DNA from 3 places in the Carboxylicivirga taeanensis genome. Region 1 is predicted to be linked to each of the others. Evidence: riboswitches for the same ligand, from Rfam matches in the RefSeq annotation. Region 1 holds a riboswitch; each other region holds the start of a gene.
The links. A riboswitch is a leader RNA that binds a small molecule or an ion and turns the genes downstream of it on or off. The one in region 1 is predicted to bind cobalamin.
Positions count from the first base shown of each region.

Region 2: another riboswitch for cobalamin. It lies ahead of cobT (nicotinate-nucleotide--dimethylbenzimidazole phosphoribosyltransferase); the one in region 1 lies ahead of ACSX1H_RS08925 (ABC transporter substrate-binding protein).
Region 3: another riboswitch for cobalamin. It lies ahead of ACSX1H_RS17115 (TonB-dependent receptor plug domain-containing protein); the one in region 1 lies ahead of ACSX1H_RS08925 (ABC transporter substrate-binding protein).

Region 1 covers NZ_JBPUSJ010000004.1:445,400-449,642, reverse strand. The annotation lists gene ACSX1H_RS08930 (iron chelate uptake ABC transporter family permease subunit) at 1-1,042, opposite strand, end outside; gene ACSX1H_RS08935 (ABC transporter ATP-binding protein) at 1-3, opposite strand, end outside; gene ACSX1H_RS08925 (ABC transporter substrate-binding protein) at 1,045-2,190, opposite strand; cobalamin riboswitch at 2,215-2,409, opposite strand; gene ACSX1H_RS08920 (dipeptidyl-peptidase 3 family protein) at 2,460-4,243, opposite strand, start outside.
Region 2 covers NZ_JBPUSJ010000004.1:91,113-95,355, reverse strand. The annotation lists gene egtD (L-histidine N(alpha)-methyltransferase) at 1-836, shown strand, start outside; gene ACSX1H_RS07710 (beta-alanine-activating enzyme beta-propeller domain-containing protein) at 838-2,025, opposite strand; cobalamin riboswitch at 2,351-2,552, shown strand; gene cobT (nicotinate-nucleotide--dimethylbenzimidazole phosphoribosyltransferase) at 2,640-3,677, shown strand; gene ACSX1H_RS07700 (adenosylcobinamide-GDP ribazoletransferase) at 3,756-4,243, shown strand, end outside.
Region 3 covers NZ_JBPUSJ010000016.1:25,317-29,559, forward strand. The annotation lists gene ccoG (cytochrome c oxidase accessory protein CcoG) at 1-136, shown strand, start outside; gene ACSX1H_RS17105 (FixH family protein) at 169-612, shown strand; gene ACSX1H_RS17110 (sulfite exporter TauE/SafE family protein) at 619-1,320, shown strand; cobalamin riboswitch at 1,392-1,602, shown strand; gene ACSX1H_RS17115 (TonB-dependent receptor plug domain-containing protein) at 1,692-3,614, shown strand; gene ACSX1H_RS17120 (PKD domain-containing protein) at 3,638-4,243, shown strand, end outside.

The DNA.
Region 1 (4,243 bases):
CATTGGCGTTCATCTTTCGTCGTTTAATAATCACTGATATCACAATAGGGGCACCGATAAGACCCGTCACCACATTAATTGGCAGGGCGCCGTCAAAGCCGGGTAGCCGGGCTATAAAGTTACAAAACAGTGCCAATACAGCACCAGCCAGTATCACTGCCGGCAGCAGCACCTTTTGATCACTGGTGCGAAACAGGCCTTTCGTCAAATGCGGAACAGCCAGCCCCAAAAAAGCAATGGGCCCGCAAAACGCGGTGATGGCTGCGGTTAATAAGCCGGTGCACAACAAAATAGCTAAACGGGTATTCTTGATGTTAATGCCCAAATTCTCCGCATAGTTCTCGCCTAACAACAGAACATTTAGTGGTTTAACGAGCAGAAGGCTCATTACTAAGCCAAAAATGACCACCGGAATAAGAATTAATAAATGCTCCCAGCTCACATTGGCAAAACTGCCTAAGCCCCAGATAACGTAAGCATGTACATCCTCTTTGGGGCTGTAAAATTTCATCACGCCAATGATGGCCGAAGCGGCATAGCCTACCATAATGCCAACAATAAGCAGAATGGTATTATCGCGCAAGGCACGGGCAAAAAATACGATGAGCAAAAGAATTAGAAAGGCCCCTAAGAAAGCAGCTCCTACCACGGTCAGGTGTCCAAACAAACCATAACCGCTAATGGTGACTCCCAAAATATTTCCTGCAAACAATACCACCAGCGCTACACCAAGTCCTGCACCACTGCTGATGCCCAGAATAGATGGTCCGGCCAAGGGGTTTCGAAACAGGGTTTGCATCTGTAAGCCTCCCACCGCCAATCCGGCTCCTGCTAAAATGGCGGTTATGGTTTGTGGTAAACGCGATTTCAGGATGATGGATGCGTAGGCCGTACGAGAGGCCTCTTCCCCCAGTATAATGCGCACAATATCTTCGAGCGGAATAGATACGGAACCAAAACCAATGTTTATTAAAAAGAATAGCACCAACGAAATAACCAACAATGCAAATCCCAAAAACCACTTTATTCGTTGCTCTTCCATAATTATTCTTTACTTATCAATTGAAAATAGGCCGGCTGATACTTTGGTGAAAATGCAGGATGAACAGCGTGTACCAAGTCCTTAAGGACGATGTGCGGTTGCAATAATCCTTTCTCAAAGTACTGAGATTGTGAGGAATTGGTTACTATTATTTTTTTGTTTTTATAAGCCGAAAAATCTGTATAGCGGTTGTCAATTCGGGCTATCTCGGTGTAAGTTACATCGGTGGGATGGTTAATAATCAATACCCAGTAATCAGTATCTTCGGCTTTCTCGATAATGGTTTCATAGTCGAGAGATAAAGAGCCGGTCCCCTTTGTTTCACGATAGATATAGTTACAGCCCGCATCCTTGAAAAAGTTAGCCATGTAACTCTCTCCCGCTGGCGTGTGCCATATGCCCTGATAAATATGACCTGTAAAGATGGATGGCTTTTCATTTAGCTGCGCCACTTTTTCTTTCACATCCAGATAAGCTGTTTCTATATCAGCAAACAAGCGCTTGGCTTTATTGCCCTTACCCAAGAGTTCTCCCACAAAAACCAGCCACTCGGCACGGCCCAATGGTGTGTGTTCGAGGTAATCGGCATTGGTAATTACCGGAACTCCTGCAGCTTTGACAGCATTAAAGTGATTGTCCTTAAACGGGGAAACCATCATAAAGTCAGGTTCCATATTCACCATCACCTCCACATCGGGCGCCACAGCCAGGCCTACGTCCTTAATAGTACCTTCGGCAATGCCTTGTTGAATATAGGCATCGGCAATGTACTGAGGCTCCGCCACCCCTTTGATCGTCTGCTTCATTTCGAGGCTATTGGCATAATTCACCATGGTTGACGACAAGGCGATCCATTTATTAACCGGCTGCACCAGTACCAGATCGTTCGCCTTTTTCACTGCCTCCAGCTTTGTGGTATCAGAAACCAGAACAAGCGTTTCAGACTTGCTGCTATCCCCCCATGGATCATTCATAACTATTTGCGAATAACCATCGAAATAATTAATAGTAAAGCCCTTGGCGTGCCTGGGTGTATAAGTACTGTCGGGCTGTACATTTGAAGATTGATTGCTACGGTTTGATGGCCGGTTTTGACACGCCATCAGTAAAACACTTGCAAATACGAATGAAGTTATAAGTCTAATCATCTCTTTTTCTCCGAAAGATCTATGAATAAAATGCATAATCAGACAGGTTTTCCGGCTCTCTTTCTTTGTCTCCCCTTCCCGATTCTAATGAACAGTGGTTATCGAAACAAAGTTCCTGCAACAGGCACAGACTACGGCTGCGGGAACAGCTCAGGCGTTTAACCTGATTCCCTTTCTGTATTATACTGCAAAAGTAATGTTTTATGCCGACAAGTGTTAAGCTTTGGATGTTAAATACTCTCAAAGCTGCTTCACTCGGCAGAGCTTTGTTAAGCCTGAATTGTGCTATATTCCCGGTTATACCTCAACATCTGCTCAATAAAACCCTCTTTATAGGATACCTTTACATCCACTATTTGCCCGGAGGCATCCGTAACCGGCTCCAGCTTTGGGTTGATAAAACCGGCATATGGAGCTACATTAAGTTGCCCATAACGCACAAGGACTTCCTGATGGATGTCGGGGTTCACCTTAACGCCATAGCTTTCGACCAGTTGGCGAGCGGCCTCATAATCGCCCTGCGATTTGATGCGCTGCACCTCCTTGAGTAAGGCTCCAAATAACTGACGCAACTGCTCGTAGTCGTTAATTTTGTAATAGGTTTTATTTTCGCGGGTAACCTTCTCTATCACACCGCTGGCACTTCCTTGTTCGAAAACCCAGCTGGCAATTAACTGGCGGTTGCGCATGTGGGTTTGCTCAATATTGGCGCCTTCACTAATTCGGGCCAGCTGAACCATTAAACCATTCCGTATGTAAGAATTGTACTGCGCTTTAGCCACATCCATGTGCGGCACTAAATTAAGTTCCAGCATTTTAGGATCCGCCATAAAGTAAAGACCAAATAAATCGGCTCTGGCTTCTTCAATTACCGAACTGTAAGCCTTTAAATCATCGGAGCGAACACCCTGCTCCAGCCTGCCCGAGCCATGGCCCACACATTCGTGCAGATGCGTATGGAGGTGATCGGCCAGCGCTCCATACTTTTTATGCAAACTCAGCTCCTCAGGGGTGCAGGCAAACTCTTCAATTACACCTGATGTTAATGAAGCCATCTCATAGGCCTCACTGATGTTGTTTAAGGACACAGACTTTGATCCATGAACTTCCCTCATCCATTCCGCATTTGGCAGGTTAATGCCGAGTGGCGAAGCCGGGTAGCAATCGCCTCCCAACATAATGGCGTTTATGACCTTCATGCTTACACCAGTAACTTTCGCTTTGCGATGTTCTTCCATTACTGGCGAATGATCTTCGAACCACTGCGCATTAGCACTGATAACCGATGCCTTATCGGTTTCAGGTTGATCAATAATATTAACCAGACTCTCCCAGGTTGCTTTAAAGCCCAAAGGGTCACCATACACTTCTATAAACCCGTTGATGAAGTCAACTTGTCCCTCCTGCTCCTTTAGCCATTCAATGCTATAGGCATCAAACATGCTAAGATCGCCTGATTGATAATATTCGCACAGGTGATGAATGACTATTTTTTGTTGCGCATTTTCACATACCCCGGCGGCCTGTTGCAACCAATACACAATTTGCTGCAAGGCTTGTGAGTACATACCTCCAATGCACCATTTTTCCTCTTTAAGCTCACCATCCTGCTTTACTAAACGCGAATTGAGTCCGTATGAAACAGGCTGCTTATCTTCCTTATCAATCTGTTGGCTGTAAAACTGCTCTGCCTCTTTCTGAGTGACCTCTTTATAGAAATTATTGGCCGAAGCAACTACAATGTCCTGATGTTCGTCCTGACAGACCCGCTTAGCCATGTACTGCTCATTAAAAAGCAGCATTTCCATACGCTCAAAAAGGGCCTCGCAGGAGTTACAATTCAGCTGCTTTAGCTGCTCCTCAGAAAGGTTTTGTATCCAGGCTTTGAGCTTTTGAGCGGTGAACGAAGGCTTTAGCTTTGTGGTACTGTAATGGTGATGCAAGCCGTTTGAAAACAAAACACGCTTGTAAAACACGGTTAAATCCTCATAGGCAGCATCGGCCGGATCCACTGTCTGATATAGGGTATCTAAGCATTTTCTGAGCCACAAAT
Region 2 (4,243 bases), 350 kb from region 1:
CTCAACTATTTAATTGGATAACTCAACTCCCCGAGTATTACCTTACTAAAGCAGAAAAATCAATACTTAAGAAGTACCGGAAAGAACTATTTGCCCACTTAAGTCATGTAAACATAATTGAGCTTGGAAGTGGCGACAGCTCCAAAATTTCATTAGTGCTGGAGACCATTCCTCAAGAGAGGCATAGCCACATTCACTATTTCCCAATTGATGTGAGCGACTCCTCTATTCGCCAATCAAAAAATACCTTAAATGATGCATTCCCAAACATAAAAGTTCAGGGCATCGCTACTGATTTTACCTGGCTAAATACACTGCCAAATGAACGCCCACGAATTATCTGCTTCTTTGGCAGCACCGTTGGCAATTTTGAACTTCACAAGGCCGAGGCGCTGTTGAAAAACCTGCAGCAGATAATGAATCCGGGCGACCAACTGATATTAGGTCTCGACCTGGTTAAGGATTCTGCTATTCTCGAACTTGCGTACAACGATAGCCAACGCATAACAGAAGCTTTTAATAAAAACATCTTACGTGCCTGCAATGCCTTGCTGAACTCCAATATTCAACCCGCCGATTTTGAACACAAGGCTTTCTTTAATGCTGCAAAAAGTCGCGTTGAGATGCATCTGATTGCCCAGGACGAAATAATAATCACCTCTCCATATTTAAAAGAGTGCATTGAGTTAAGCAAAGGTGAAAGCATTCACACTGAGAATTCTTTTAAGTATTCGCTTGAAATGATCGAAAACTTATCGGCTCAAAGTAAACTGCCCATTAATCGTATCTTTTACGACGACCAAAAGTGGTTTGCCTTGGTACAGTTTATAAAATAGTTCAATAATCCTTTAACTCAATGCCATAAAAATGACCATTGGCATCACCAATATACAGCATTCCATTATCAATAAGAGGAGTCGATAAAAAAGCACCCAGGTTCAATAACTGCTTTTCAATCTCTTCTCCATCGTCACCATACAGCTCAACGCCATCTGCAAATTGTGTCTCCGACTTAAAAAGAGATGCATAGTTTTGCAAACTGGCTTTTGTTTGAAATTCAAACACCTTCTGCCCCGACTCAGCTGACAAACCATAAACTTTACCATTGAAACAACCGAAATATATCCGCTCATTCTTTGCTAGTGCTGTTGAATACACGCGCATATTCAAAGCCTTTTCCCATAAAATCTCTCCACTATTAGCCTGAAAACAATAAAAACGATGCGTATCAGAGGTACCAAAATACAATCGGTCATTTACGACTAAGGGCGTTGCAATGATCCAGCTCCCTCGTTCTTTATAGTTCCAATGGCCACGTCCTGTTTCAATGTCCAACGCATAAATATTAAAATCCCGACTACCAAAAATTACTTTATCGCGATAGATACAAGCGGCTTTTTGAATAGCTCCGTTGGGGAAATATCTGTCACCTACAGTCTTAAACCGCCAAACCAAACTCCCGCTAACGGCGTCTAAAGCATAAAAATAACCATCAAAACTCCCAATCAGCACTTTATTATCGTGCACAACAGGTGATGCGTGCACAACACCACCTGTTTTATATTTCCATTTTAATTGGCCGCTGACAGCATCAATGGCATAAACATGATTATCGCCACTGCCAACATACACCATATGATTGACTACCACAGGCGATGAGTTGTAATAATCCCATTGGTCAACACAGCTCTCTCCTTCTGTCGAAAACGTCCAGATACGGCGTCCTGTCTGGCTATGAATAGCCGAAACTGTGCCACTACCATCATATACAATAAGCCAATTGTTATATACACAGAGTTTTGATTTAATACTGCCAGCTAATTTAATTTTCCAATTGAGCTGCCCTGTCTGCTTATTGAGCGCATATAAGTAATTGGCATTATCTCCAAAATAAAGAGTTTCCAAAAGAATTACAGGTGACGAATAGATGCCTGCTTCAGCGTCAAATTGCCACGATGTGTTAGTTTGTGCTTTTGCACAAAAAGAAATGAGCCCCAACATCAAAACAGTTAATAATTTCATCATAGATAGTAAAATTGGTTATAGTTTAAAGACAGCTGAGAACGACCTTACCCCTAACCATCCAATTTCATTTTTACAAAAGGTCCCACCATAAGTCACAAGGTCTTTACTAGCACTCTAGTAAACTATTTATAAAAACAAGATCAGCCATTAGGCCAGCCTTACCTTCGGTTTAAAAGAAGGTGAATAAATTTGTTATTCCAATGAATAACTAGTGTACCTTATTATGAGTCTAATAATGCATAAAAAGTATCAACCTGACTCACTCCATAACACCCCAGCAAAAGATATTAACTCGACTTTCCAATATTCCTGAGTGATAATTTTATACTTTTGCAATTGTTAAGGTGCTCATGCTTAAAATGGGAATCCGGTGCTATAAGATTATAAATTCCGGAGCTATCCCCGTAGCTGTAAGCCTCTTGCTTTTTAAAAGCAGGTTCTGTTGATAACCACTATCCAAGTTAATTGGATGGGAAGGCGACAAAACTGAGGTAAGCCAGAAGACCTGCCTTAACATGAAATACTTCGGGGTAAAGTGAAATAGATGGCCATTTATGTGTGGACTATGTTTTCATCGATCCTCCTGAAGCTTGTTAAACTAATAAATTTCAACAATGCAGGAGCTACAAATCAAGTCAGTTTCATCTGCCAAGGATGAAGAAATTCAACGCAAAATCAATCTTAAAACAAAGCCAGTTGGTGCTTTGGGCATGCTCGAAAAAATAGCCTTTAAGGTATGTAGAGTGCAACAAACAACCAGTCCCCAACTTTCAAAACCCACCATTCTAGTTTGTGCGGCGGACCATGGCATTACACAAGAACAGGTAAGCCCTTACCCTCAGGAAGTAACCTTTCAGATGGTGATGAATTTTTTGAACGGCGGTGCAGCCATCAATGTGTTCTGCAAACAAAATAATATCCAGCTATTAGTGGCAGACACCGGTGTAAATTACGACTTCGATACCAACAATCAATTACTAGACCTCAAAGTCCGAAAAGGCACCCGTAATTTTGCGGTTGAGCCAGCAATGACAATTGACGAGTGCAGCCTAGCCATGCAAAATGGAGCCAGGCTTATGCAACAACTCCATGAAGAAGGCACCAATATTGTAGGGTTTGGAGAAATGGGAATAGGCAATACTACGGCTGCTACCGCGCTTCTGTGTAAATATGCGGGCTACTCAGCCACCGAAGCAACTGGAGCGGGCACTGGACTTAGCCCCGAAGGCATCGCGCACAAAGCCAATGTCATCGACAAAGCTCTTACTCTGCACGAGGCTATTACCGACCCAATTGAAATATTAGCAACATTTGGGGGCTATGAAATTGCTACCATTTGCGGAGCTATCCTTAAGGCGGCTGAACTTAATATGCTGGTAATTTCAGATGGATTTATCGCTACATCAGCGCTTATTGCGGCACACGCAATCAACCCCAAAGTAATAGATTACTGCCTGTTTGCGCACAAATCAAACGAACAAGGACACAAACTCATGTTAGAACATCTGAAAGCCGAGCCCATTCTTCATTTAGATTTGCGCCTGGGAGAAGGAACCGGTTCCGCTGTGGTGTATCCAATTATTCAGTCGGCAGTTAACTTTATGAACGAAATGAGTAGCTTCGACGATGCCGGTGTCAGTAATAAAGAGTAAATAAATCAAGCTATTAGCTGATGGCTATTGGCTAATAGCATATTTTTATTCCTGGCATTTCCTAATAAACCAAAATACATGAAACAACAACTCAGCCTGCTGCTCACTGCCTTTGGCTTTTTCACCCGCATACCTGTGCCGTTTAAGGTTGCATTTTCACAAGAGAATTTAAACAAGTGCAACCGCTACCTGCCGCTGGTGGGCCTGGTGGTTGGCGGAATTAGCGGATTAGTATTCTACCTATCGGCATTGATTCTGCCACAAGCAGTAGCCGTTATGTTGTCGATGATTACCTCGATACTGCTTACCGGTGCGTTCCATGAAGATGGCCTAGCTGATGTATGCGATGCCTTTGGTGGTGGCTGGACAAAAGGAAAAATCCTTGATATCATGAAGGATTCCAGGGTGGGTGCCTATGGAGCTATTGGGATTTTACTGGCGTTACTTTTGAAATTTACAACACTCAATGAGATTCCACCGTCAAAAATGGTGCAGGTTTTAATAGCTGGCCACATGCTCAGCCGTGCTATGGCTGTATGGACGATGCACTCATTAAACTACGTAAG
Region 3 (4,243 bases), on a different contig from region 1:
GGAAAAGATACAGGGAGCTTTTTTGGTGAAACTAACTAAAGAGCAAATGAGCGGCAGCAACACCCCTGTTGTACTGGGTATCTACAACGGGGAGGAGTTGATTGAAACCATTCACACCACTTTTGTAGGCCCCTAAACGACTAAGTAACCTAACAAAAACACATACCGATGAAATTTAATTGGGGACATGGCATTGTAGTAGTAATCGCAACTGCTGTTTTAGGATTTGTAAGCCTCGTATTTATTGTAACCAACGAGCGCATAGACATGGTAACTGAAGATTACTATCCTAAAGAGCTGAAGTACGATGATCAGATTGAAAAACTTAAAAACTATCATGCGCTAAGCAAAAAAGTAGAGGTGTCATTGGGCGAATCCTTGTTGATTCAGTTTCCTGATGATATTGCTGATGCAAATGCCATCAGCGGACTGGTGCACTTATACAGGCCATCAGATAAAGATTTGGATATAGAGCAAGAGATTAAACTGAATGCAGCCTATCAGATGAGGATAACAAAAGATGCTTTGAGAGGTGGTAAGTATGAGCTAATTATTGAATGGCAGGCCAATGGGCAACCTTATCTCACCAAACAGGCTATTTTTGTAGATTAATTCGCCATGTACATATTAGAAGGATTTATTTTTGGTTTCCTGGGGAGCTTGCATTGCGTAGGCATGTGCGGCCCGCTCGCGTTGGCCTTACCTTTACCTACGCGTTCTGTTGCTCAAAAAGCCACCGGGGCTGTTTTGTACAATATAGGCCGGGCGGTTACCTATGGCTTGCTCGGTTTAATTTTTGGCCTACTGGGTGCCGGCCTGAAGCTGTCAGGTGTGCAGCAGTGGGTGTCCATTGCCTGCGGGGTGCTTATGATACTGTCCGTTGTGTTACCGGGGGTCATAAAGCTGCCAAAGTCAACCAGTAAAGTATCCACCTCCATCTATAGCACCCTGAAAAAGAAGATTGGCGACTCGCTAAACCGAAAGCGGCTAAGTAACCTGCTGGTTATTGGTGTGTTAAATGGTTTTTTACCTTGTGGTTTGGTGTATGTGGCTATTTCCAGAGCCATCACTTCCAGCAGCCTTAGTAATAGCGTTTTGTTTATGGTGTTTTTTGGTTTGGGCACTTTGCCTTTAATGTTTGCGGTCGCCTATTTCGCCAACATCATCAAAAGCCGTTTCTTGCATCGACTCCGTCGAGCCATTCCCGTCTTTATCATCCTGCTTGGATTGCTGTTTATCCTTCGTGGCATGAACCTGGGCATCCCATACCTCAGTCCGGAATTTAAAGAGGACACCACGGAGGTAAAATGTTGTCATTAATTGTCAGCCAGACGAATGCACTATTTCAGATAAAAAAGTCGGAAAAAGATTTTTTCTGATTTACTTTTCCATTACTTTTGCACCGATTTGGTTCACAAGGCATCATCAGTGCCACGTGATGAAGAGGGAATGCCGTGAGAGTCGGCAACAGTATCCGCTGCTGTAAGTTCCTTCCGGCATCAGGCCGGAATAAAGCCGTAATCAACAAAGCCACTGTTCGGGGAACGGGAAGGCGGTTGCGGTGGAATAAGTCAGAAGACCTGCCAAAGAGTATTCAATTGTTCATGTCATTCGGAATAAATGCAGAACGATACATTCTTTGTGTATTCAATATCCGTATTGTCAGAACAGTTTAATTAACCTGGAAAAAGATGAGGTGTAAACTGTTAGTGGTGTTTTTGGTGGCGTCGTTGCCAGTTTTGGGCGATGATGTGGTGCGTGATTCAGTGAGAGTCGAAGAGGTGGTGGTAACGGGGCATAGTATCAGCCGTTTTCAGGCCGGCTCTAAAATTGAAAAAGTAAAACAGGCGCAATTTCTGGCGATGCAAGATGGAAGCCTGGAGCAGTTGCTGTTGCGATACACACCCGTGGCAGTTAAAGGCATGGCGGGTTCCTTATCAACTATTCGCCTGAGAGGGACCTCACCCGACCACACCAGTATTAATTTTGGTGGTATCAATATCAATTCTTTAACACTGGGGCATTCCAATGTGAGCAATGTACCCATGTATCTGTTCGACGAAATTGGCTTGCAGTATGGCAGTGCTTCTGTTGTAAATGGTTCAGGAAGTATTGGGGGCGCTATTCATTTAGGGATGAACAACTATTGGGTGGATGGCCTGAAAGCGGAGCTGCGTGTGGCCAATGGCTCCTTTGGAGAACAGTTGTACGGAACAAAACTCTTTTATGGTAATGGTAAGTGGGAAGGTGTTACACGAGCTTTCTATTATGCTAAAGCCAACGATTTCCCTTTCTATAACACGACCTATGATTATGACAAGAAAGGCGATTTTGGGGAGGATGTTCAACAAAATGCCAGCATCGATAACAAGGGAGTTATCCAGGAGTTTAACTACCGGTTTAATGAAAGAAGCGCTTTAACGTTTAAGGCCTGGTTTGAGCACGACTGGCACGAGATTCAGCAGAATATGCAAACAAATGCCCTTCAGCCCAATGTTCGCGAAACATTGATGGATGAGCATGTGCGCTTATGGTCGGAGTATACCAGTAAACAGCAGCGGGTTTCATGGTTGGTTGGAGCAGGCTATGTATACGATAATTCGGTTCACAACCAGTCAACAGATAACATTGCAACCCAGCGTGTTTTAGGAAAAGCTGAGGCCGATTATAAGCTGGGCATCAACAATGGCATTAAAACAGGCGTGAGCCTGAAATCCATTTATCCGGATGTGTATGCTTATGATACGGACCTGAGTCATGAAAACTGGACAGATCTGTATCTTTCCTATTTCCATAGTTTCTTTAATAAGTTAACCTTAACGATCAACATTCGACAAGCTTTTGTAACCAACTATTCGGTGCCCTTAACACCAGCTTTGGGCTTCTCTTTCAATGCTGTTTCGGGCGATTCGTATGTGTGGAGTTTTACAGGAAATGTGTCGCGCAGCTATCGGGTGCCCACCTTTAATGATCGCTATTGGATACCAGGTGGGAATCCAGACCTGAAGCCAGAAAAAGGGATGAATTACGAGCTGGGGACAAAACTGAGCTATGCCAGCGAACAGCTTGTTGGACATCTCAAACTCAATGCGTTTTATTTAGATGTGGACAACTGGCTACTATGGGTAAATAATGGGGGATGGGAAGCTCAAAATGTGCAGCGCGTGCAAAGCAAAGGCCTCGAAATCAGTACCGACTGGAACTGGATATTGGGTCAATACGGGCTTAATAGCGGAATGAATTACACCTACAATCCGGTGGTTAGAAAGGCTGCCAATAACTCCAATAGCGAAAACATGGCCATCGGACGGCAACTGGAGTACGTGCCGTTGCACAGGGGCGTACTGTATGTTAATGGCTCCTATAAAAACATTATGGCCGGGCTTGATGCGAGTTATACTGACGAACAATACATCTCGCAGGGCGACAAAATGCTTCCGGAATTAGTCCTTTTAAATGCTCAGTTGGCTTATCGCTGCCAAATCAATCGCGACAACGTTCTGCGTATTGCCGGTTCGTTTAATAATCTTACGAATAAGGACTATCAGTCGTCCTACGGGTATCCAATGCCCCGGGCCAATTACAGGGTGAGTATAACGTATAATTTCAAATAAAATAAAACCTTAATATTAGAAAAATGAAAAGCAATCTTTTAAGTTGTTTAGCAGTAATGCTGGTTTCAGTCTTTTTCTTTACCTCTTGTGAGGATGATGACGCGCAACCAGTTGTGAAGGCTCAGTTTGAGGCTTCTTCTTATGCTGTTTCGGTTGGCGAAGCAGTAACTTTTACCAACTATTCGGCAGGAGCAACCAGCTACCAGTGGCACTTTGGTGATGGGGAGACTTCAACAGAGGAAACACCCGAGCACACCTATCAGGTTGGTGGCAAGTACCCTGTTAAACTAATTGTTGACAATGGAGGTGTTAAAGATTCCACTGAGAAAGTGGTAACTGTCAGTGAGTTTAGCTATGTGATTAACTATGGTGGTTACTCCGGCGAAAAAACAACCATTTCCTTGTATGATAAAGTGACCGATGAGATAACCAACGGCTATTTTACCTATGTAAATGGGAAACACATGGTTTCAAATGTGCAGTATGCCTATAATTACAAAGGAAAGGTATATTTCATGGGTAACAACGTTGACCAAATAAATTACGTTGATGCTACCAGTTTTAAACAAAACGAGAACGGAATTACCGACGGAATTGTGAAGCCACGTTACTGCGTTGGCGACGACAAT